3 regions of the Dehalobacter restrictus DSM 9455 genome follow, and region 2 is predicted to be linked to each of the others. Evidence: riboswitches for the same ligand, from Rfam matches in the RefSeq annotation. Region 2 holds a riboswitch; each other region holds the start of a gene.
The links. Region 2 has a riboswitch for cyclic di-GMP ahead of DEHRE_RS00080 (sigma-70 family RNA polymerase sigma factor). Riboswitches for the same ligand answer to the same signal wherever they lie in the genome.
Positions count from the first base shown of each region.

Region 1: another riboswitch for cyclic di-GMP. It lies ahead of nhaB (sodium/proton antiporter NhaB); the one in region 2 lies ahead of DEHRE_RS00080 (sigma-70 family RNA polymerase sigma factor).
Region 3: another riboswitch for cyclic di-GMP. It lies ahead of DEHRE_RS09360 (beta-galactosidase); the one in region 2 lies ahead of DEHRE_RS00080 (sigma-70 family RNA polymerase sigma factor).

Region 1 covers NZ_CP007033.1:954,355-962,230, reverse strand. The annotation lists gene kamA (lysine 2,3-aminomutase) at 1-1,093, shown strand, start outside; gene ablB (putative beta-lysine N-acetyltransferase) at 1,068-1,916, shown strand; cyclic di-GMP riboswitch class I at 2,115-2,206, shown strand; gene nhaB (sodium/proton antiporter NhaB) at 2,293-3,798, shown strand; gene DEHRE_RS04585 (DUF3102 domain-containing protein) at 4,064-4,363, shown strand; gene DEHRE_RS04580 (M56 family metallopeptidase) at 4,370-6,199, opposite strand; gene DEHRE_RS04575 (BlaI/MecI/CopY family transcriptional regulator) at 6,196-6,555, opposite strand; gene abc-f (ribosomal protection-like ABC-F family protein) at 6,677-7,876, opposite strand, start outside.
Region 2 covers NZ_CP007033.1:14,814-22,689, forward strand. The annotation lists gene DEHRE_RS00075 (helix-turn-helix domain-containing protein) at 1-121, opposite strand, end outside; gene DEHRE_RS00080 (sigma-70 family RNA polymerase sigma factor) at 711-1,274, opposite strand; cyclic di-GMP riboswitch class I at 1,552-1,639, opposite strand; gene DEHRE_RS00085 (cation:proton antiporter) at 2,032-2,721, shown strand; gene DEHRE_RS00090 (DUF134 domain-containing protein) at 2,749-3,129, shown strand; gene DEHRE_RS00095 (NifB/NifX family molybdenum-iron cluster-binding protein) at 3,160-3,528, shown strand; gene DEHRE_RS00100 (nucleotide-binding protein) at 3,528-4,385, shown strand; gene DEHRE_RS00105 (ATP-binding protein) at 4,363-5,226, shown strand; gene DEHRE_RS00110 (iron-sulfur cluster carrier protein MrpORP) at 5,274-6,515, shown strand; gene DEHRE_RS00115 (pyridoxamine 5'-phosphate oxidase family protein) at 6,715-7,017, shown strand; gene DEHRE_RS00120 (4Fe-4S binding protein) at 7,497-7,691, shown strand; gene DEHRE_RS00125 (sensor histidine kinase) at 7,787-7,876, opposite strand, start outside.
Region 3 covers NZ_CP007033.1:1,952,362-1,960,237, forward strand. The annotation lists gene DEHRE_RS09360 (beta-galactosidase) at 1-1,452, opposite strand, end outside; cyclic di-GMP riboswitch class I at 1,512-1,587, opposite strand; cyclic di-GMP riboswitch class I at 1,617-1,692, opposite strand; gene DEHRE_RS14125 (Ig-like domain-containing protein) at 1,762-2,850, opposite strand; gene DEHRE_RS09370 (beta-galactosidase) at 2,918-4,522, opposite strand; gene DEHRE_RS09375 (nucleotidyltransferase domain-containing protein) at 4,611-5,714, shown strand; gene DEHRE_RS09380 (CpsD/CapB family tyrosine-protein kinase) at 5,711-6,463, opposite strand; gene DEHRE_RS09385 (YveK family protein) at 6,481-7,152, opposite strand; gene DEHRE_RS15570 (UDP binding domain-containing protein) at 7,177-7,590, opposite strand; partial or broken gene DEHRE_RS15575 (UDP-glucose dehydrogenase family protein) at 7,666-7,876, opposite strand, start outside.

The sequences.
Region 1 (7,876 bases), 940 kb from region 2:
TTATGCGATGCTCATGAATCCTAATGATGCGCATTGCCCTATACGGCGGCAAGCAATACCGACGGTTCATGAAACTAAAATATCCAAGTTCGACAGTTGTGATCCGCTGCATGAAACAGTCGACTCGCCAGTCCCGGGTCTTACTCACAGATATCCGGACAGGGTACTTTTGCTTATTACTGATCAGTGTTCAATGTATTGTCGCCACTGTACAAGAAGACGATTTGCCGGGCATGAGGATAGGGCTCTTTCCCAGGACAATATCAAACGGGCGATTAATTATATCAGAGCGCATAAAGAAGTCAGAGATGTACTTTTGTCAGGAGGGGACGCCTTATGCCTCTCTGATGAAAGGCTGGAAGCAATCATAAGATCAATACGAGAAATCAAACATGTGGAAATAATACGGATAGGCACAAGAACACCAGTTGTCATGCCTCAGAGAATTACCGATACGCTCTGCAAAATGCTGAAAAAATATCATCCAATTTGGCTGAATACTCACTTTAACCACCCCAAGGAATTGACAGTTGAGGCTCGCATGGCATGTGAGAAATTGGCAGATGCCGGAATTCCTCTTGGCAACCAATCTGTACTTTTAAAAGACATTAACGATTGCCCCTATATAATGCGTGATTTGGTTCAGAAACTGGTAAGCTCCAGAATTAGACCATATTACCTTTATCAGTGCGACCTTTCAGAAGGAATAGAGCATTTCAGAACTCCGGTTTCTGTAGGGATTGAAATCATAGAAATGCTGCGTGGACATACCTCGGGTCTAGCTATTCCACAGTTTGTTGTGGATGCGCCTGGAGGCGGGGGGAAGATCCCAGTCAATCCACAATACTTGATTTCATATTCCCCTGAAAAGGTCATTCTTAGAAATTATGAAGGTGTAATTTGCACGTATAGCGAGCCTCGGGATAAAACGCACCAGTGCCGAAAATGCGGCACGTGCAGTAAATTCAAGAATAAAGAATACCGGGGATTAGAAAAGTTATACAGAGATGAACAAGTGTGCTTGATTCCAAGTACAAACGTAAGACTCAACAAGAGGGAGGACTTCCATGAATATAGATCAAGACGAATGTAAAAATTTATATACAAACTTTTCGGGTGTGGACATGTACGTGGATTATCGCAATAAAAGGCTTAAAATATTGAGTCATTCTCTTTTGTCTGAGTTGATAATCAAAGAGATTATTGATTATTCCAAAAAAGAAAATCTGGGTAAGATTATTGCGAATTGTTATAAACAAGATCTTAGTCTCTTTGAGGAATGTGGGTTTGTAGCAGAGGGGGTTATCGACGGTTTTTTTCAGGGAGAGGATGCAACTTGTATGTCCCTTTTTCTTGATACGAAGCGCAAAAATTCACTCTATGAGGAGAAAGAAAACAGAATTATCGATTATTGCGTTAAGAATACCAATAAATTCGAGCTGACTAAGAATAAAAACTATACGATAAGGCAGGCCGTGCCGGACGATATTCCCCAGATAATTCAGCTTTTTCAAACGGCATTTGAAACCTATCCAACTCCTATTTTCAGCAGAGAGTATCTTCAAAAAGTCATGCAGGATCATATTTTGTATATGGTAGCGGAAGAAGAAGGAAAAATTATCAGTATTGCTTCGGCGGATCTTGACAAACAACACATGAACGCTGAAATAACTGATTGCGCCACTTATCCAAAGTATAGAGGCAGAAACATATTAAGCGAATTGATATTCCAACTGGAAACACACTTGAAACGCAATGGCTTTGCTACAGCATATAGCCTTTCAAGAGCTAACAATCTTGGAATCAACAGGTCTTTAAGCAAGCTGGGGTATATGTATCGGGGTAGACTAATCAACAACTGCCATATTTGCGGCGGTTTTGAAGATATGAATATTTGGGTAAAAACTTTAAAATAGTAAAATACTATTTTGTAAGTCAAGGGGAAGAAGATTTTTGAGAGATAGCCTGATTTGCTAAAGGATTATATTAAAAAACAAAATACTTAAGATAAATACCTGGACACTTCAGCATAAAGTGGATATATTCAGGGTATTCAAAAGAATAATTTTCTGTTATAATATAAAAGCTTAAGCAAAAATAACAATATATAGTTGTACAGGTTGATGCAAACTTCGTGAAAGTGAAGGACGCTAAAGCTATGGGTCTAAGGTTGCTTGTAAGTTGCTATGATTGCCAGGCTGCAAGTAATATGAACTTCTTGGGGGGGAGTAGTTCCGTTTTGGAGTACTCTCTTTTTTATATCTTTAATTTTCACTTGGGAGGATAGTACATATGAAACAAATGGGCATCGGACAAGCATTCAGAGCAAATTTTCTGGGTCATGCTCCGGACTGGTACAAAAGAACAATTCTTGCTTTTCTGGTGTTGAACCCTATTTTGATGGTTACCGCCGGTATGTACGTTACCGGGTGGGTGTTGATTGTCGAATTTATTTTTACCCTGGCAATGGCGTTAAAATGTTATCCGCTTCCTGCCGGTGGGCTTCTGGCGATCGAAGCCGTTGTGCTCGGACTTACTAACCCTCATATGGTCTATCACGAGGTTGAAATGAACCTGCCGGTTATTCTTCTTCTGATGTTCATGGTTGCCGGGATCTATTTTATGAAAGAAGGTCTTGTGTACCTGTTTTCCAAGCTCCTTACTAAAGTACACTCTAAAGTCGCGCTTTCATTCCTGTTCGCTGTACTGGGTGCGGTTCTTTCCGCGTTTTTGGACGCGCTGACCGTAACGGCAGTGATTATCGCCGTGGCCTATGGTTTCTATAGCATCTTCCACAAGTTTGCTTCCAGCGAAAAAGTATACGAAACGTATGACATTAATCACGACCATAGTGTTGATGAGAAACTTCATGAGGACCTGGACGAGTTTCGTGGTTTTCTGCGTAATCTTATGATGCATGGTGCTGTGGGCACTGCGCTGGGCGGAGCAATAACACTGGTTGGTGAACCGCAGAACCTGTTGATTGGCTCCATTATGCAATGGGACTTCGTAGATTTCTTTATACAATGTGCCCCTGTGTCTATCCCGGTATTGATCGTTGGTCTTCTGACCACCATTATCCTTGAAGTTACTAAGTTCTGGGGGTACGGCTACCAGCTTCCGGAATCTGTGAGAAATGTTATGGAAGATGATGTAAAAGTCAAAGATGCTGCCAGGAATATGCGCGGACGTGTGCGCCTGATTGTTATGGCTTTGTGCGGCGTTATGCTGATCTTCTCCCTGGCACTGCACTTGGCGGAAGTAGGTATTATTGGTCTTATGATTATTATCCTGCTTACTGCTTTCAACGGGGTTACTGAAGAAAAGCGCATCGGTCATGCGTTTGAAGAAGCATTGCCGTTTACTGCGCTGCTGGTCGTATTTTTTGCCGTCGTTGCGGTTATTCATGACCAGCATTTGTTTACGCCGATTATTCAATGGGTGCTGAACATGGAAGGGCAGAACCAGCTTGTGGCTTTCTTTGCGGCCAACGGTGTCCTTTCGGCAATCAGTGACAATGTTTTTGTGGCTACGGTATATATGACTGAAACACAGCAAGCGTTTGAAGCCGGAGCTATTGCGCTGGAGCAGTACAACAAGCTGGCAGTTGCCATCAACATGGGTACAAATATCCCTTCCGTTGCCACACCAAATGGTCAGGCGGCGTTTCTGTTTCTCTTGACTTCTGCACTTGCACCGCTGATTCGCCTGTCTTACGCTGAGATGGTAAAACTGGCTCTGCCATACGCCGTCGTTATGACTGCAACAGGTTTACTGGCAACAATGTACCTGTTATAACACTTAAGGATATCAAATTACAAGGGTTTGAGCATTACTGATTTTTTAGTATCTCGACTTTCGGTGACCTTATATACGATGAGAAAGATTGTCCGTTGTTAAGACTGAGGTTGTCACACTTTTAAGCCTGTCCACAGATCCTACGAGTGAAGTTAGCCCCAAGGAGTGTGGATATCATGACTGATCCAATAACTAATACAGTATCTAATACACAACGGATATCATCAGGGGACGCACGCCGCATGTCATCGCGGCTGAAATTAACATGATCAAATACTGGACGGAGAGTATCTACCTTGCCGCCGCTGTCGAGATTAGAAGGCGGCTGACGGAAGCCAAGGCCCTGCTTATGTTTGGAGAATGGGGCCAGTGGCTGGAGGAGTCGGTCAGTTACTCTCAGCGTACGGCCGACAGACTGATGAAGGTCTTCAGAGAGTACGGGAGCAAACTGCCCGAGGCTTCCGCCTGCAGCTCAAATTGCGCCCTGGTGCGTAATTTGACATACTCCCAGGCGGTGATCCTCTTAGGAGTCCCGGAAGAAGGGCGAAAAATGCGTTACAGATAGTCTAAGTTAATTCTGTTCTCCGCCCAAAATAAGTACACCTTTCGGATAATGATCCTGCACCCAGATCAAACTATTTTTGTCTGTTATCTCCTGGATATGTTTCTTATAGGCATCATACCAGTCCTGATGATTCGTACTGGCATATTTGATATCCTCACTGCCAAGGATCTTTCGGCACAGGATCTCCATCAGACTTCCCTTTAAGCCTGTCTGCCCGCCTTTCGCAAATTCGGAAAACAGGTAAGGCAGTGCTTGTTCATCCATGGCCAGAATGATATTGTACTCTGCCTGATGCGCTTTGATATAATCATAGGGATTGGAGGAAGGTAAAGGCGATGACATGATTTTCTCCAAGCACAGCTCAATCTGCTTGGCTTTGTTGACCGCCGTATTTCCTTCATTTCCAAGACTGAAGTACGCATGCTCCAGACGCGTAAGCAATTCCTTCAGCAAATCGGCACTTTCGGCATATACACGTACATCTCTCTGCATCATTTGCTCCATTCTGCTTCTTAAGTAAGTCGTGCTATATCCTTCATATTTTCCCACGCTGTCGGTAAATTTTATGTTAATGACTTCAACATTATCTACTAGGCTGAACAACAGGATGGCATTGCGCCCAAACACATCACCGATCATTCCGTCTTCCGCAGAAATCGCTGAATCGTCGTTGATCCGGTAATGAATGGTTAAACCATACGGCGCGGTCGACGTCTGCAACTCGACTTTATCCCGGACAACCCCTTCCGGCAAAGGCATCGCGTCAATTAGCGCGATAACTTTAACGGCATTGCCTACATACGGTGTTTTGTTGGCCAGTAATTTATCTACTGCATAACCAGCGTATGTTTCCTGTCCTGCAGCCGTGTCATTGACCGGGTTGGCCACAAATCCAATCATCAACGCTACAATCGCAACAACTGCCGCCGTACCAATCCAAACACCGGGCTTTCTGTAATGGATCACATTTTTGATTCTCGCTTTAATATTGTTTTCACCAAAAGCTAAAGGCGCAGCCTGCCAAAAGCTGTTCTTCTGAACTGCCAACGCCAGCAGGGAATTGGAATAATCCGCTTTGACCCCTTGCCCCTTGTTTCTAATAACCGTTTCATCGCAGGACATTTCCATGTCCTTAACCATCAGCGCAAAACAGAGCCACATCAACGGATTAAACCAATGGATGATCAGAATCAGAAATGCCGCCGGTTTGATCAGATAATCGCGTCTCTTAATATGCACCGTTTCATGCGCCAGTACATAGGGCAATCCCCGGGGCGAAATGCCTGCAGGCAAATAAATTCTGGGTCTGATAAAGCCAAAAACAAACGGCGTGCTGATTTGATCTGTCTCATAAATATGCGGTAAAGAAGCATCCAGCAGCGTAGCCGTTTTGATCTTTCCTGCAATTTTAAAATAGGAAAAAATATTCCAAATCAGCAACACCGTAACTCCGGCAATCCAGACCATACTGCCAAGCAACATCAGCATAGGAAGCGGACTTACACCCATTGCTGCGACCAGAGGCAGCGTACTGCCAACTGAACCGTTTATTGTACCGTTTATTGCATAATTTATGTTCTCAAGGCCTGCCATCACCAGCGTCTCAGACAAAGCATCAGGCTGCATTGCGGGTCTGACAACGTTTAAGAAACTAAAAACTGAGGTAAATGAACCTGGACAAACCAGTCTGAAAAAAACCGCCAGCCACAACAGATAAGAGAAGATTTTCGGTGCCCTTTTCAGAAGCAGTCGAATCAGGATCACACCCAGAGCCACATAGGAAGCTGTTATGCTCATATCGACAACAGTGCTGAATACTGTCATCAAGCTGTTCATTGCATCGCCTCCTCAATAATTCGTTTCAGTTCTTCAGCTTCCTTGGCCGTAAGCTTTTTCCGATCGAGGAACGCTGTTAAAAACTGCGGCAGAGAACCTTCAAAGTTTTTTTCGATTAAAGATTGGCTTTCATATTTCTGCACTTCTTCCTTTTTAACAAGTGAAGTGACTACTGCATCAGCATTGTCTAAAATGCCCCGTTCACATAGCTTTCGCAAAACCGTGTAAGTGGTTGACTTCTTCCAGCCCAATCTTTCCAAAGAAAGCCTTACAAGCTCAGTCGAATTCACCGGTTCCTTTTCCCAGACGATACTGACAAATTTATACTCCGCATCAAATAATTTATAGCTTTCCATGATACCTCCGAAGGTTTATCTCAATAGACCCTACTTGTAAGTCTATTCCAATAGACCTCATTTGTCAACAGAAAATCCGCGGTGCTTCAGGACCCTGAAAATTTTGTTCGAGGGCAACCGATCAAAGCCTGATATATTTTGTTGCCACTGATTGCACAAACGCACTGTCATGCTCCACAAACAGCAAGGTCGGCCGGCATCTTACAATGAGGTCCTCAATCTGCATCCGGGACAGAACGTCAATATAGTTCAGTGGTTCATCCCAGATATACAGATGGGCCTGCTCGCAGAGACTTTTGGCCAGGAGCACCTTTTTCTTCTGCCCTGCGCTGAACATACGCATATCTTTTTCGAACTGAACGCCTGATAAATCGAGCTTGTGCAGAATGGTCAGAAAACGGCTTTCCTCGATCTGGTACTGCTCGGCAAAACTGTGCAGGCTGCCCTGCAAGTAAGCGGTGTCCTGCGAAATATAGGAGATTTTTAGATTGCTTCCGATACTTAGTTTGCCGCTGTAAGTCAGCTCTTCTCCAGTCAGCAGCTTTAAAACACTGGATTTACCGCACCCGTTGCGGCCGCTTAAGGCCACGCGCTCTCCTCTCTCTACGGTAAAATGGACATTCTCGCAGACATTCCTGTCCGCATAATAGATTGCCAGGTCAGACAATTCCACGAGTGTATTTTTCGGGTGTGAAAGGGGTTTCATACTCAGGCTGTCGGCCAGCTCAATATTTTTTAAAAGTTTTTCTTTCGTCTGGATGTTCTTTTGCAGCCGAGTTTCGATCACTTTGGACCGTTTCATCATTTTTGCCGCCTGGTGGCCGATATAGCCTTTATCCGGCTTGATGCCGGAGTTCAGTGTTCCCTTCTTGGTTTTCTCAATTTTATCCGACCAGCCGGCCGTCCGCCTGGCTGCTGCCGATAATTGTTTGATCTCTTTCTGCAGCCTGTCATTCTCCGCTGTCTCAAACGAATCCGTTCTCTCTTTATTGATCCACCACTTTGAAAAATTACCTTTTTGAAGTTCAATATTGGTTTTATTGATGGTCAGGATATGGTCGATACAACGGTCCAGAAAAACCCTGTCATGCGAAACCAGGATGAAGCCGGTTTTCCTGTTCAGATATTTCCCGACAACGCGCCTGCCCTCTATGTCCAGATGGTTGGTCGGTTCATCGATCAAAAGAAAGTTGTTGGGTTTAATAAACAGTGCCGCAAGCAAAACCTTGGTCTGCTCCCCCTGGCTTAAGGCTGCAAAAGGCCGCTCCATGACATCCTCTGCAACTTCGAGCAATGACAATTCTTTCTGAAGTTCCCAATG
Region 2 (7,876 bases):
CGTAACCCGTTTTAAGGCTGATGCCAAGAATTTTACACATTTGCTTTATATCAAGCACATCGGGGTATCCTTTTAGCATGATTCGGTAGGCTTTTTCTTGCGTTAATTTTTCATTAGCCATAATTAAGCCTCCTCTTGCTTTCATCAGGTCTATACTTAATAAAAAAATTTTTATATAAAACAATCGTCATTATTTTGATTAGCGCAGCGGGAGAATGCGCCTTCGTTCAGACACGTAGCGCATATCATAAACAGGCGCACCCCTATACTGCACTTCTATTTTGGTTTATAAGACTATGGTTTTATTCGGTGGACAGCGGCTGACCGTCCTCATAGGAATTTCACCTCTCCCAGGTTCTCTGCAAGCCGCCCCCATTACGTGATCCCGCTTAAGCGGGGCTGTGGCTGGACGGAAGTATCATTATCCCTCTGTATGTGTCATCGCCTTAAATGCTGCCAGCATTTATTTATAGCACGGATATTAATCGCTCGTACCTGACCTAATTCAATAGCAACATCATTTATACTTCACTAAATCCGATTGTTGACGGACTGGTGGTTATGGCGTATCTGCTATTTGGCTTTCCTTTTCAGGACATACAGGGAAAGTACCGAATAAAACAATTATTTAATTGTCAAAGATCAGTTAAGGGGGAAGAATTTTTGTCCCTCTAATAACCACTTCATTTTTCAGGCAAAATCGCAGGGTGTTACCGGAAATTTTTTAAAAACTTTTCGATATTTTTTAATCCACGTTCGATGGATTCCCTAACTGCGCTTTCACTAATGCCATCTGCTTTAGCAATGGCGGTTTTGCTTATCCCCAAAAAGAAATGGGCATAAACACGTTTTGCCTGTTTTTCCGGCAAACTGTTGATGGCAGTATACAACTCATGATTGGTGACTCTCCTCTCATAAATCTCTTGAGGAGACAAGGAAATGAAAACAATTTCCTGCTCAATACCGTCACCACGGTCGAGAGAGTAATAGGCTTTTTGTCTGTATGTGCGTAATCTGTAAGCATTCTCGCTCAGCTTGAAGCACTTCAGCGATAAAGCGATTTCATCCGCAACTTCAACAAAAAAGTCAGATTGATAAAATGGGTAATAATCTCGCAAATTAATCCTTTTCATCTTCAGACCTCCGTTTTGATTTTTTTGTAAAAACCAAAACAGAGGGCGGGGAACGGCACCTGAGGGATTTAAATAATTTTTTTGAAAAAAAAGAAAATATATAATAATGGCGATTGTAAGCCTTAAGCTGATAAGCAACATGTTTTTGCCAAATAAAAAAGCACGCAGTTTGCTTAAGGCAAATCGCGGGCTCATCCACCGTGACGTTTGTCAAGTAAGATTTATAAAGAACATTATGAAATTCTTCTTTATTTACACCTCAGGAGGGTAATTTTTAACATGCTTCGCAATCAGCAACACTCCCTTTGCTTGGGGCAAAGAGCAAAGCCATGAAAAAACAACCCTAATCTCAGGGGGTAACGCAACTATAAGCAAATAAAAAAACTGCCTCAAAAGGGCAGGATATACCATAAAACTGTTCGGCAACCAGGCTGTCATAGTGCATTGGCACGTTAGACCCTATGGCTTTGCGTCGCTGTCTTTAGACAACTTTGCCCTTATCTTTTTATTTAGTTAATGTCTGCGTTAAGTCAAAGGAATAAAATACTGTCTTAATCGACAGAAAATACTAAATACGCATATAAGAAGTAATGGGTTCTTATATGTCATATTATGTTAATTATATAATAAACCCTTTTTGCATAAATCTGTGTCAAATTGTGTTGTCGAAAAAGCGGATATTGTATATCATTTCCAAAAACCAAACCAGCCTTGTATTTTACTAAACCTGCTATGTTTCGGAATTTATGCTATATTTTAGTAATCCCTAAATTTGTAGTTTTGTAAGTTTGGAGATTGTTTTCTTGGTTTTGTCACGGATTTAGGCACGGTGTTGGCTTTGGGATTCCTATTTACAGGGTTTTCTTATAAATTGCTTATTTTTGTCGGAGCAGTCATTGTGGTGTGTTTTGTAGGAATCCCCCTGGCAAAATGGATCTTTGCAAGATACAGCGGGAAAGTCAGTGAGCCGGAAATTAAATTTTTTCTGCTGATTCTTCTGTTTTTGGGATTTCTCGCGGAATATTCCGGCAGCGAGGCGGTACTCCCGGCTTATATTATTGGTTTAGCTATGGCAGGATTTTTTCTGCAATATAAAGAAACGCTCCATAAAATGCGGGCTATTGCTTTTGTAGCCTTTACACCGTTCTATTTTATAAAAGCAGGTTCCCTTGTTTCCGTTAAAGCACTTGCGGCAACGTTGTTCCTAATCGTAATTCTATTGCTGGTTAAAGTTGGAGCAAAATTTATCGGAGTGCTTCCAGCTACCAGGTTCTTTAAATACAAAAGAAGGGACGGTATCTATACCACCCTTCTTATGAGCACCGGACTGACATTTGGAACAATTTTGGCTTTATACGGACTGACAAATAAATATATCAGCAACTCTCAATACAGCGTGAATGTAACCGTAGTTATTTTAAGCGCCGTTATTCCGACTTTGATAGCCCAGAAATTCTTTTTCCCTAAAAATGTTTTACGAGAACGAGTTTTACAAGGAGAATCTAACGATGGAAATAAAAAAATAAACATTATTGACATATGTTCGAAATTGATTATAATCAAATACATAAAGGGCATATGTCAATAATGTTTATGGCCTAAGGGAGGAAAAGATATGCCAAGACCAAGAAAATGGAGAAAAGTATGCTGCCTGCCGGAAAGCAGCCTTTTCGGTCCGCTTAATGCAGCTATTGATCAGGAGAATTTGGTCTTAATGCTGGTTGATGAGTATGAAACCATACGGCTCATCGACTTGCAGGGTTTTACGCAGGAAGAGTGCGCGGAACAAATGCATATTGCCCGTACGACTGTTCAGCGCATCTATAATGATGCACGAAAAAAGATGGCGGAATCTCTGGTAAACGGGAAAGTCTTGCGTATAGAAGGCGGAGATTACGAGCTCTGCAAAGGTTTGGAGAAAACCTGCCGCTGCGGGGGATGTTACAGGCACCGCTGCCGCACAGAATTTTCTGGACCTGACGAAAAAGGAAACTAGTATTAATAATTAAACAAAGGGAGGATAAAGATGAAGATAGCGATACCGGTAGACGATAATTCAATGGATACCAGCGTTTGTATTTCTTTTGGACGGGCTCCTTACTTTCTTCTTTACGATACCGAAACAGAAGAAAACAATTTTCTGAATAACAGCGCCGCTGCCAGCCAAGGCGGAGCAGGAATCAAAGCCGCGCAAAATATTGTTGACAGCGGAGCAGAGGCAATCATTACACCGCGTTGCGGTGAGAATGCCGCAGAAGTGCTCAAAGTAGCGGAAATTGCACTTTATAAAAATACCAATAATTCTATCCGGGATAATATTGAAGCCTTGAAGGAAGGAAAATTAAATTTACTGGACGATATTCACCCCGGTTTTCATCAACATGGAGGGAGCTAATGAAAATTGCTGTCTTAAGCGGCAAAGGAGGCACGGGTAAAACCCTAGTAAGCGTCAACCTGGCGGCAGTGTCACCAGAATCCGTATATATCGACTGTGATGTGGAAGAGCCGAACGGATATCTGTTCTTTAAACCGCAGGACATAAAAAATAAACGGGTAACGGTTAAACTTCCCCAGGCTGACTCAAAGCTGTGCAACGGCTGCCGCACCTGTGTCAATTTCTGCAAATTCAACGCTCTGGCCTATATTAAGAATAACCTGATTGTCTTTAACGAGATCTGTCATTCCTGCGGGGGGTGTCTGCTTTTCTGTCCGCAAAAAGCAATTTCGGAAAAAGATAGGGAAATAGGCATGATCCAAAGGGGTATATCCGGTAATGTCCGGGTCGTGACCGGAATGCTGAATATAGGCGAAGCATCAGGGGTGCCGGTTATTGAAAAGCTTTTGCAGGATAGCCGTAAGGAGAACAAAGATGTTTTTATCGACTGTCCGCCCGGGAGCGCCTGTATGGTCATGGAGAGCATCAAAGATGCCGATTACTGTATTTTGGTAGCTGAGCCGACCATCTTTGGCGTCCACAACTTAGAAATGGTTTATGAACTTGTAAATCTTTTTCAAAAACCATTCGGCGTTGTCCTTAACAAATGCCTGGAGGGTGAAAACCCCGCCGAAGATTATTGCCTGCAAAACGAGATCAAAATTCTCAATAAAATTCCGTTTGACCTGGAATTGGGAACAATGAATTCCAATGGGCAGATAGCGGTAAGAAAACATCCGAAATACAGAGACCTATTCCAAAACCTGTTGCAGGCGGTAAGGAAGGAGGCAAGGCATGAAACAGCTTCTGATTCTTAGCGGGAAAGGCGGTACAGGAAAGACAACCGTTGCGGGCGCTTTTATCAAGCTTGCCGATGCCAGAGCTTATGCCGATTGCGATGTGGACGCCCCTAATCTTCACCTGATCAGAGCTCATAGTTTACCGGCTAAGCGATCGGATTATTACGGTATGAGAAAAGCGATTATTGATGCAGAATCCTGCCGGAGCTGCGGTCTTTGCAGGCAAAACTGCCGCTTTGAGGCTATTAATAAAAGCAACGGCCAATATGAAGTTGATGCCTATGCTTGCGAAGGCTGCGGCGTCTGCGAAGCAGTTTGCCCGATGGGGGCAGTTTCACTCCAACCTGCCGTAGCCGGAGAGCTGATGCTTTATAAAGATGATATGGTCTTCTCTACCGCCAGGCTTAAAATGGGTAGCGGTACTTCCGGTAAGCTGGTAACCGAGGTGAAAAAGCAGCTGAGGCAGGAAGCAATGGACGCTGATCTGGCCGTTATAGACGGTTCGCCGGGAATAGGCTGTCCGGTAATCGCTTCCCTTAACGGGGCGGACATGGTCCTGATCGTTGCTGAGCCGTCTCTGTCAGGAATCAGCGATATGGAGAGAATCATTACAATGGCTGAGAAGTTTAAAATGAAAACCGGAGTCTGTGTTAACAAGTATGATACCAACGAAGAGCTTGCCCTGAAAATTGAAGCATTTTGCAGGGAGCGGGCTCTGCCTTTCTTGGGCAAAATTCCGTTTGACACCGCAGCCATAAAAGCCGTAAACAAAGGGCAAAGTATTATCGACGTCGACTGTCCGTCAGGACGGGCCGCAACCAAAGTTTTTTATAAAACCTTACTGATAATGAACAGTTGAACGATTTGTTTGAATTACCAATTTAAGCATAAGGAGAGTAAATAAAGATGAGCGAAAATTGTAATCAGAATTGCAATACCTGCAGCGACGAATGCGCCGACAGAAAAGAACAGGCGGATTTCTCCGCCAAACCGCATGAACTGAGCAATATCAAGAAAGTGATTGGCATTGTCAGCGGCAAAGGAGGCGTGGGAAAATCACTCGTTACTTCCATGATGGCCGTAACTATGGCCAGGAGGGGTTATAAGGCCGCCATACTCGATGCGGACATCACAGGCCCGTCCATTCCGAAAGCTTTTGGCATTAGTCAGAAACCCGATGCCAGCGAGCTTGGTCTTTTTCCCGCCAAGAGCAAAACAGGCATCCAGCTCATGTCGATCAACTTGTTGCTGGAAAATGAAACCGATCCTGTTATTTGGCGGGGACCGATTCTTTCCGGCGTAATTAAACAGTTCTGGTCCGAAGTTATATGGGGCGACGTTGACTTCATGTTTATCGATATGCCGCCCGGCACGGGCGATGTACCGCTGACGGTATTCCAATCCATTAAGCTGGACGGCGTTATTATCGTGGCTTCACCTCAGGAACTGGTTTCCATGATTGTTTCCAAAGCAGTGAAAATGGCCAAATCAATGAATATACCTATCTTAGGATTAGTAGAAAACATGTCCTATTTTAAGTGCCCGGATTGTGGCAAGGAATACAAAATATTCGGGGAAAGCTCTATCGAAAAGATAGCTGAACAGCATCAACTAAAAGTTCTAGCCACATTGCCGATCGATCCGAAAATAGCTGTAGCCTGTGATAAAGGGATGATTGAACTTTATAACGGTAATTGGTTTGACGACGCAGCGGATATTCTGGAAGGCTCAGGAGAAAAAATTGCTGATACAAAAAAATTACAAAATCAAAAAAGGAGGAACGACAAAATGAAAATTGCTGTAGCGAGTGAAGGGAAAATGGTTACCGAACACTTTGGACACTGTGAAGGTTTCATCATCTATGAGGCGGAAAACGGGCAAATTGCCAAGAGCGAGACCATAGCAAACCCCGGACATAAACCCGGATTTTTACCGAACTTTTTAAACGATAGGGGAGTCAAGGTCATCATTTCCGGCGGCATGGGCGGCGGAGCAATTGACATCTTCAATGAAAAAGGCATTGAGGTAATTACTGGCGCTTCGGGCGAAGCCAAAACTGTCGTAGAGCAATACCTTCAGGGCAACCTTAAATCCACAGGATCTGTCTGTCATGAGCATCAGCATCATGATGAATGCGGGAGACACTAATCAGAACAACTGCACAAGGAAGAGGGTTAGAGACTCTTAGCTATCAGATAATAAGGCTCATAAGGCAGGAAAGACTAAGAAAAGGTGTGGTAGATAAAAAGATGTCCAAACTCAATTCTGAAATCCAAATTATATTCAGTAAACAGGATGTTTTCCGGTAGCTACGGCTGCTAAAGATGGGACACCAAATGTCGTCCCTATGACTTTTGTAAAAGTTCTTGATGAAAATAATCTTTTACTCGTTGACAATTTTATGAATAAAACTAAGAAGAATCTTGAAGTCAACCCGATCATGGCAGTTTCCATTTGGGATTTGTCAACCTGTAAATCCTATCAGATTAAAGGGAGCACAACGGTTGTGGATTCGGGCAGCGTATTTGAGGATGCCAGGGCTTGGGTCAAAGAGAAAATGCCGGTTCTGCAACCTAAGGGCGCAGTAATCTTAAAGGTCGAAAAAATATTTGATTGTTCTCCCGGCCCTACTTTAGGGCAAGAGCTCTAACTGTCATCATTATGCCCTCTAAATAATATGACTGAGAAATAAACATAAACTGACTGTTAAAATTATTCCTGCAACGCATTAAGCCGAAGAAAAATGACATTGGTGAAGTTGAAGCATGGGCCGACCTGTTTCTGGTTACAGGAAGTACGCTCTGCAACGGGTCAATCATTAATTTTCTTTCTATTAAAAAACCTGTAGTTTATTTCGGGATAACAATTGCCGCTGCCGCATCTTTGTTAGGGTTAAAACGTTTTTGCTCACAAGCTCTTTAACGATAGATAATTTCAGACAAAGAAACAAGATTTAAAAATAAAGCAGCTTAGCATTGAAGTCAAGCTGCTTTGTTATGCAGAAAACAGAAACGAATTAAAATTACTTAAGAAATTAGCAAGAAAGAGTTGAAAATTAAACAGCACTTTGTTAATATACCCATACGGGGTATATTTGTTTTCTCAGTAAGTTGTGAAAGGAGTGCTAATATGGCAATTGTAATTGATAAAAATCGTTGTCCGGAAAACCATCCCTGTCCGTCCGTGAGGGTATGTCCTGTAAATGCTTTGATTCAACAAGGATATAAAGCTCCGAAGGTAGACGCTGAGAGTTGTATTGAGTGTAATAAGTGCGTAAATTATTGTCCGATGGGAGCCATAAAAAATTTAGCAAAAGTTTTCTAGGTTTTGTTCGTATATCAGAAAGTATAAAATACTTTCTGATATATCTAAGTGCAGCTAGGGCTACCGCCAAAGACTTGGCGCCAGCCAAGTTTTACTTATGATCCGAAGGGAAGATCTATTTGCACGATTGTGCCCTGATCTATTTTACTGTCCAGTGTCACCAAACCGTTCAGCAGCTGCACCAA
Region 3 (7,876 bases), 1.0 Mb from region 2:
ATTGATGGCCAACTGGTTCTTTCCGGTAAATAAGGTCATTTTTCCAAGTGTCTCGAATGAAGGATAATCTGTCCCCCAAGCCTTGTTCAAACTACTAATATTTCCATATCTATTTTGCAGCCAGTTGATCAAGGCAATCTTTGCCGTATGGGTTTTATCTTTTTTTATGACCAAGTCCGTAAGTCCGTATGTCGTATCAAAACTTTGGCCCCACCAGGAAAGTTCGTTATCCAGATAATAGCCGAAAAGCCATGGGTCATTCTGATCTTCTTGGATCACCTTTCTAGCTAAGTCATCACAATAGTACTCAAATTTTGGACTGAAAACATTCGGAAAACAATGATTGCTTGCGTCCAATCCGTATATTACATAATCTTCTCCGTATTTAGAAAAACTGCTCCCGAATCCAAATGATACCGTATGCGCTAGTCCACGATACCTCAAAGACGGTGCTGAATCTATTCCCAGAAGATTAAATCCCCAACTGTTTAACCGCTCCGCAGTATTTTCTGCCCATTCTTCCTCAGAACCATAGATGCTTTTTACATTCTGTTCATAAGGGGAATAACCCAATGCCTCTGAGTAAATTCCTTTATATGTCATTCTCTGTGTTCCGACGGCAATAAATCCATTCCCATTAGGCGCAATCACCCACCATTTATCCCCTATTTTTTGGGTATGAAAAAATCCCGTTTTTTTACCGCTTATCGTCGTATCTGTTTCGATTTTAAGCTCAGGATATGAGCTAACTGCATTAACTTCATAAACTTTTTTATTTATTGTGCATTTTGCGTTATCGTACTTTGTTTCTACGGCCGCACTTGTCAGAGCAGGAATTCCTTTCTTTGTACAATTCTCCGAAGAAAAAATATATTCTTTCTCCCATATTTTTTTACCATCTAACTCGCATACTACCCCTGTAATTGATTTATTATTTAAACTTATCTTGAGCACATACGGCTGGTTATATTTCCACTCAATTCCATCTCCTACGTATGAACCAACTTTTAGTTTTGTCTCCCCATAATCTTGCACACACCATTGCCCATTAAACATTTCTTGAAGTTCAATATAATGCATTTCATTTTTAGCCTCAGGCCCTTCAACAAGTGCTAACGACCAATAATTATTATTGTCTGAATAAACTGATATCCCCGCCGACTTATACTTATCCCCTTGCGATACTTGAATAGTAACTTCAGATTCAAAAGTCAAATCAGTCCCAACGGTAGAATCATATTTAGCAAAGCTCTTTTTCAATGAATTATTTTCGAAACAACCATTATTTACTTCCCAAGATATATCGTCAGTGATCCACTGAGGGCTACCATCACTTCCAGCAACGTAGGCGGAGAAATCATCCTGCAATCTTTGACTGCTTACACTGGGTTCACTTCCAGCTAGTGTTGTTGGTGCCACTAAAACTAATATTAGGCTTATCGTGATTAACATTTTGATTGTTTTTCTTAAAATGTACATATTCTGTCCCTCTCCAAAACAAAAAACTTATTTTTGGTAACTGGCTGCCATTTTACAGGCCCTATAGCTTTGCGTCCCTGCTTTTCAACAGGTTTGCCATTGTCAGTAATAAGTTAGACAAAAACAAAAAACTTAATTTTGGTAACTGGCTGCCATTTTACAGGCCCTCTAGCTTTGCGTCCCTGCTTTTCAACAGGTTTGCCATTGTCAGTAATAAGTTTTTGTCCGATATTCATTTAATTAATAACTATCATATCTTCATTATTTAGTCAATAGTGTTTTTTATATTTTTTCTTTTGTCCTAATATATCTAAAAATAAGTAAAGCAATGATTCCAACAATTAAAACGTATAAACCCACGAATAAATATACGCTAAACGAAGTAACTGTCACTTTACAAGTATCTGATATACTCTTATCTTCTGTACTAACCCTTATGAAAACTGTTCCTGGAGATAAGCCTTTGACCACTCCATCATTAACTGAGGCTATTTGCGGGTTATCTGACGTCCAATTTATTGTTTTATTAGAAGCGTTTGTAGGTATAATTAACGCTTCTAACTTCCGGGTCTGACCGACCTTGATAAATAACTCCTCGGGACTTATTTTAATATTTGTCACCTTTATGTCGTCCAAACTTGTATTTGGATTCTCATCAGCGACAGTTTTTGTAATATTCACCTTAACATTATCAAATTGCGCTTCAAAGGCAGCTGTCGTTAGCGAGGGGATACCTGTTTTAACACAATTATCAGGTTTAAATAGATATTTTGTTTTCCAAATCAAAGAGCCATCCAATTCATATACAGCACCCGTAATACTCAATTCATTTAGAGTTATTTTTAATCGATAAGGGTGATTATAGTCCCAATGTAAGCCACCTGGCTGCAAAGTTCCTGTTTCTAATTTTGTATCTCCCCTTGACTCGGCACACCATTTGCCATTAATCATTTCCTCAAGTTCTACATAGTGAGTATTCTTGTCCGGTGCCTCAACTAAGGCTAAATGCCAGTAATTCTCATGATCTGTATAGACAGCTATTCCTGCAATTTTATACTTATCACCATTAGAAGATTTGATCATCACTTCCGATTCGAAGGATACTTCAGCGCCAGTTGGCGAGTTGAGCAATGCAAAGCTTTTCTTCACCAAGTCATTCTTAAAATAACCGTCATTAATTACCCATGAAAACCCATTGGTCACCCAATTAGGCATTCCATCACTTCCAGTTGCATATCCAGAAAAATCGTCGTCATATACAAATACCGTATTATTTGACGCATCATCCAGTCCGGCCAAGGAGGCCGAACTGAAGGTTAACAGTATCTGAGATACCGTCAATAATACTGCCAGTGCCTTTTTCAGAATCACAATCCTATCGCTTTCCTTTCTAAATATACGATTGGTTTACGAAGACCATCATAATTATGATTTATCTTTAATTTCTAAGAGAATACACATTACCATTTGTTGCTTTCGCTACACTGGTAACCAAAGCATAAGGTTCATCCTTTTCATTCACTAGTCCGTAATTTGTATCTAGCTTATAAGATTTTGTTAATCCTTCAGCCGGAGGATCAACCCACATGAAAAATTCAGAACCGACAAGAAATGGCATATTGAATAATGCTTTTTGATATATTTCATAAGCTTTTGCTCTCTCCGTCTGCGTATCTACTCGCATCCCAGCCCCTACGGTACACGGGAGTCCGCTATCATACGCCGGAAAAGACCATTCGCTTATCATTATTGGCTGCTTTGCTTTATTGTAAATCTGTGCAAATATCTCACTGAGCTCAACGTTCTGATAAACACCATTCACTTTTATTTGGTCATAAGCTGTTTCCGCTTGCAGGTCAACTTTTCCATAGTAATTAAACGTACTTATATCCGTATAATTTCTGCCGATACCCCATACCAAATCATAACATTTCTCAGTTCCGCATGCATTTCTGCTGCCTAATATCATATGGTTTTTATCGTATTTCTTTATTGCCCCTGTTGTTATCGTATAATATTTTTCTATAATCGCTTTTTCAAAGTCTGTTTTATCCGTATTGATGGCCAACTGGTTCTTTCCGGTAAATAAGGTCATTTTTCCAAGTGTCTCGAATGAAGGATAATCTGTCCCCCAAGCCTTGTTCAAACTACTAATATTTCCATATCTATTTTGCAGCCAGTTGATCAAGGCAATCTTTGCCGTATGGGTTTTATCTTTTTTTATGACCAAGTCCGTAAGTCCGTATGTCGTATCAAAACTTTGGCCCCACCAGGAAAGTTCGTTATCCAGATAATAGCCGAAAAGCCATGGGTCATTCTGATCTTCTTGGATCACCTTTCTAGCTAAGTCATCACAATAGTACTCAAATTTTGGACTGAAAACATTCGGAAAACAATGATTGCTTGCGTCCAATCCGTATATTACATAATCTTCTCCGTATTTAGAAAAACTGCTCCCGAATCCAAATGATACCGTATGCGCTAGTCCACGATACCTCAAAGACGGTGCTGAATCTATTCCCAGAAGATTAAATCCCCAACTGTTTAACCGCTCCGCAGTATTTTCTGCCCATTCTTCCTCAGAACCATAGATGCTTTTTACATTCTGTTCATAAGGGGAATAACCCAATGCCTCTGAGTAAATTCCTTTATATGTCATTCTCTGTGTTCCGACGGCAATAAATCCATTCCCATTAGGCGCAATCACCCACCATTTATCCCCTATTTTTTGGGTATGAAAAAATCCCGTTTTTTTACCGCTTATCGTCGTATCTGTTTCGATTTTAAGCTCAGGATATGCACGTATTAAAATGGGTTCTTCGTCTCTGTATGCCAAAGCAACTATATCAATCTCTATAGTTATTTCAGATTTAACCGAAACATCAGGCTCTGATTTTAATACAGAAGAGCAAAGAAGATCGTTTTGCGAATCGTATATTATTTTTGCTGAATTTTGTTCACTAAATCCAAAGGCAGGAAAACCTGTGGAAAAAATAAGAAAGAACAACAATAAATAAAATATTTTTTTTGTTAAAATCTTCAAAATATAATCCCCTTACTTTATAAAAAAATCTCAAATATAAGAAATATGATATAATATAAAAGAGATATTTTGTCATCGGAGGAAAATAATGAAAAGTGTGTATAATCTGCTTCTTCATCTGCTAAGAGTATTTATTAACGGTGAAATACCAGATAAGGAATTACTTGCCTCCGTTGATGGCGTTGAACTTTATAATCAAGCCAGACTACAAGGTGTTTCTTCATTTCTGTTTGAGACTGTTTATCAACATAATGATTTGTTAAAAATCGATCACAATGTATTGACTCATTGGAAAGAGAAAACGGTTGTGACTGCCGCACGTCAGTTGATGATGCTTCCAACGATAGAAACAATCTTTAATCTTTTTGAGACCAATGGCATAACAGCTATATCACTTAAAGGACTTGTCTTTAAGGAACAATATGCTCGGCCTGAACTACGTTCGATGAATGATCTAGATGTATTAATCAACGAAAAACAGATGAATCAATGCATAGAAGCGATGACTTCTCTAGGTTATAAGCCGAATGAACTAAATTACAATGATCCTGATCATATGCATATCGATATGATAAAAGCGGGTACATTCGCCGTTGAGCTTCACCGAACCCTTTGGCATCCCAAATATATGCAAAAAATCGACAACAGCGACTGGGTAGATCATATCTGGAAAGACAAGCGTCTTCAAACGGTAGCCGGATTCCAATTTTATTGCTTATCTCCGGAGGATGAATTGATCAATGCTGTTATTCACACAGCAAGGCATTTAAAACACTCTAATGCAAATCTTCGTCTTCTATCAGATTTCGTTCTATTTTTTAATTCTTACCGCAATCAAATTGATATAAACTACATTGAACAAACCTTAAAGTCAATGGCAATCTTGGATTTCTACTATTATTTAATGGATACATGCCGATTATACTTAGGATTACATCTTCCTGATAACTATCAATTAAATTCGACCAAGAATTCAGTGATAATCATTCAGAATATCATGAACAAAGAGGAAATGATTATAAGCAGCGATAGAGATCAAGAAAAAAAAATTAATGGTTATCAGTATTTGCTCCAAAAGATAAAACTTGTTATCTCCAACAGCTCCATATACAATAAGCTCTTAAAAATCGTTCATCCTTTACGATCAAAAGCACGTTTTCTACGGAAAATCGGACTACATTTTCGGTATTAAACCTTTGCTGTATCCTTAGATATTCCCTTATTTAATGACCTAAATTGCTTTTTTGCCTTTTTCAAAAATCGATTGGAATTAAAGAAATAATTATAAGAGCTGTAGTATCTTTTATAATCACGCTTCTTGACTTTATTCAGAACAATCCCGATCAACTTGGCATTAATGCCATGCAATTGTTCTTTGGCCCGTTGCAGACTTTTTTTCGAAGTGAATCCCGCTTTTACAATCAGCATAGTTGCATCTGCTTTTGACGCGACTATTGCTCCGTCAAAAACGCTTTCTAGCGCCGGCGTATCGAAAATTATATAGTCATACTCAATTTTTACTTGCTCGAATAACTTCTGAAAGCGTACTGCACACAACTTTTCGATCGGATTCGAACAGTCTGTTCCACAGGATAAATAGGTTAGGTTTGGAATATTCGTGTTGCTGATTACCTCCTCTAGTCGACCTCTCCCCTCAAGATAATCTGACAAGCCTAACTGCGCTTCAGCATTCAACCTCTTTGCAGCCGTCGGTTTACGCATGTCTGCATCAACGAAAAGCACCCTCCACCCAGAGCGTGCAATGGATATCGAAAGACTAATCGCAAGCGAAGTTTTTCCTTCTTCTGGCTTGCAACTCAATAAAGCAAACGTTTTACTTCTTCCATTATTGTTAATGAGAAGACCGGCTGTAAGCATTTCATAAGCGTCCCTGACCGCATTATTATCATTATCATACACATTAAAAGTCTTTATCTGCATAATATTACTTCTCCTCTTTATTGAAGATCATGCTCGGGTATAATCCCAATGACACGAACCCCGATATTATTTTCAATATCTTCAACTGAACGGATGGTTGTATCAAAATATTCCAACAAATAAATAATTCCCAAGGAAAAAACTTCTCCTGCAACGATCCATAGAATCATTTTTATAATGCCGTTATCCGGGATTGGCGTATTAGAAACCTGAGCTTTATCCAATATCCCGATAAAATCACTATTTGTGATTTCTTTAACTTTTGACGAAAATACTTCTCCCATTACATTCGCGATTGATGCAGCCATTATCGCATCATATGCAGTCACTCTGATTTTTAATAAACCCGAGTCTTCGTTGATTGATAAATTCGCCATTGAGGAAATTGTGCCCGCAGATAGACTATATTGATCCAGCTTCCTAGCGGCTTCAGCAGCTACAGAGCGGCTATAAAAAATCCCGGAATATTGTTTAAGAAATTCCTTCCCCATCGTGATGTCAGAATAACTCAAAGACTCACCTGCCGTCACTCTATCACGATTGAGAACATATAGCGTTGTATCTGCGTTATACGTTGGAGATGATAAGAAAATATGAAAAAACCATCCCATTCCTCCAAATAAAACCGCAGAAACAACGCATAACCACCACTTGCGACTGATTGAATCGATGATTCTTCTAATTTCCACGTATATCTTCCTTTCAATAACGTATTATTTTCCGACTCCGTCATATATAAAACCTATCGTTTCAAGCTCATTCCTGTCATAAATATTTCTGAAATCAAAGAAATAATTGCCGTTCATTTTACTTTTCATCTTAGCTAAGTCCATACTCCGAAACTGGTTCCATTCCGTAAGCAGGACAACAGCCTGAGCATCTGCTATAGCTGCATATTCATTCTCGGCATAATCAAGATCCAAATTCAGAAATGCAACTTTTTTGGCGTTCTCCATTGCAATCGGATCATAAACAGAAAGACGTGCCCCTCTTTTATGCAACTCATGAATTATCGTAATTGAAGGAGCCTCCCGCATATCATCGGTCCCTGGCTTAAAAGCAAGTCCTAAGACGGCAATCCGCTTGCCTTGAATATCCCCCATTTTTGTGATGATTTTATCAACCATGCGTAACTTTTGAGATTGGTTCGCAATAATTACAGCATCTACAATTGAAATATCAACGCCAAACTCTCTTCCAATATGCACTAACGCCTTTGTATCTTTTGGAAAACAACTGCCCCCGTATCCCGGACCTGCATGCAAAAAAACTTTCCGATTCGCTTATCCAATCCCATCGCCCTTGAAACATGCTGCACATTTCCCCCTGCAGCCTCACATAGACGAGATATCTCATTAATAAAAGTGATCTTTGTGGCAAGGAAGGCATTTGAAGCGTATTTAATAATTTCTG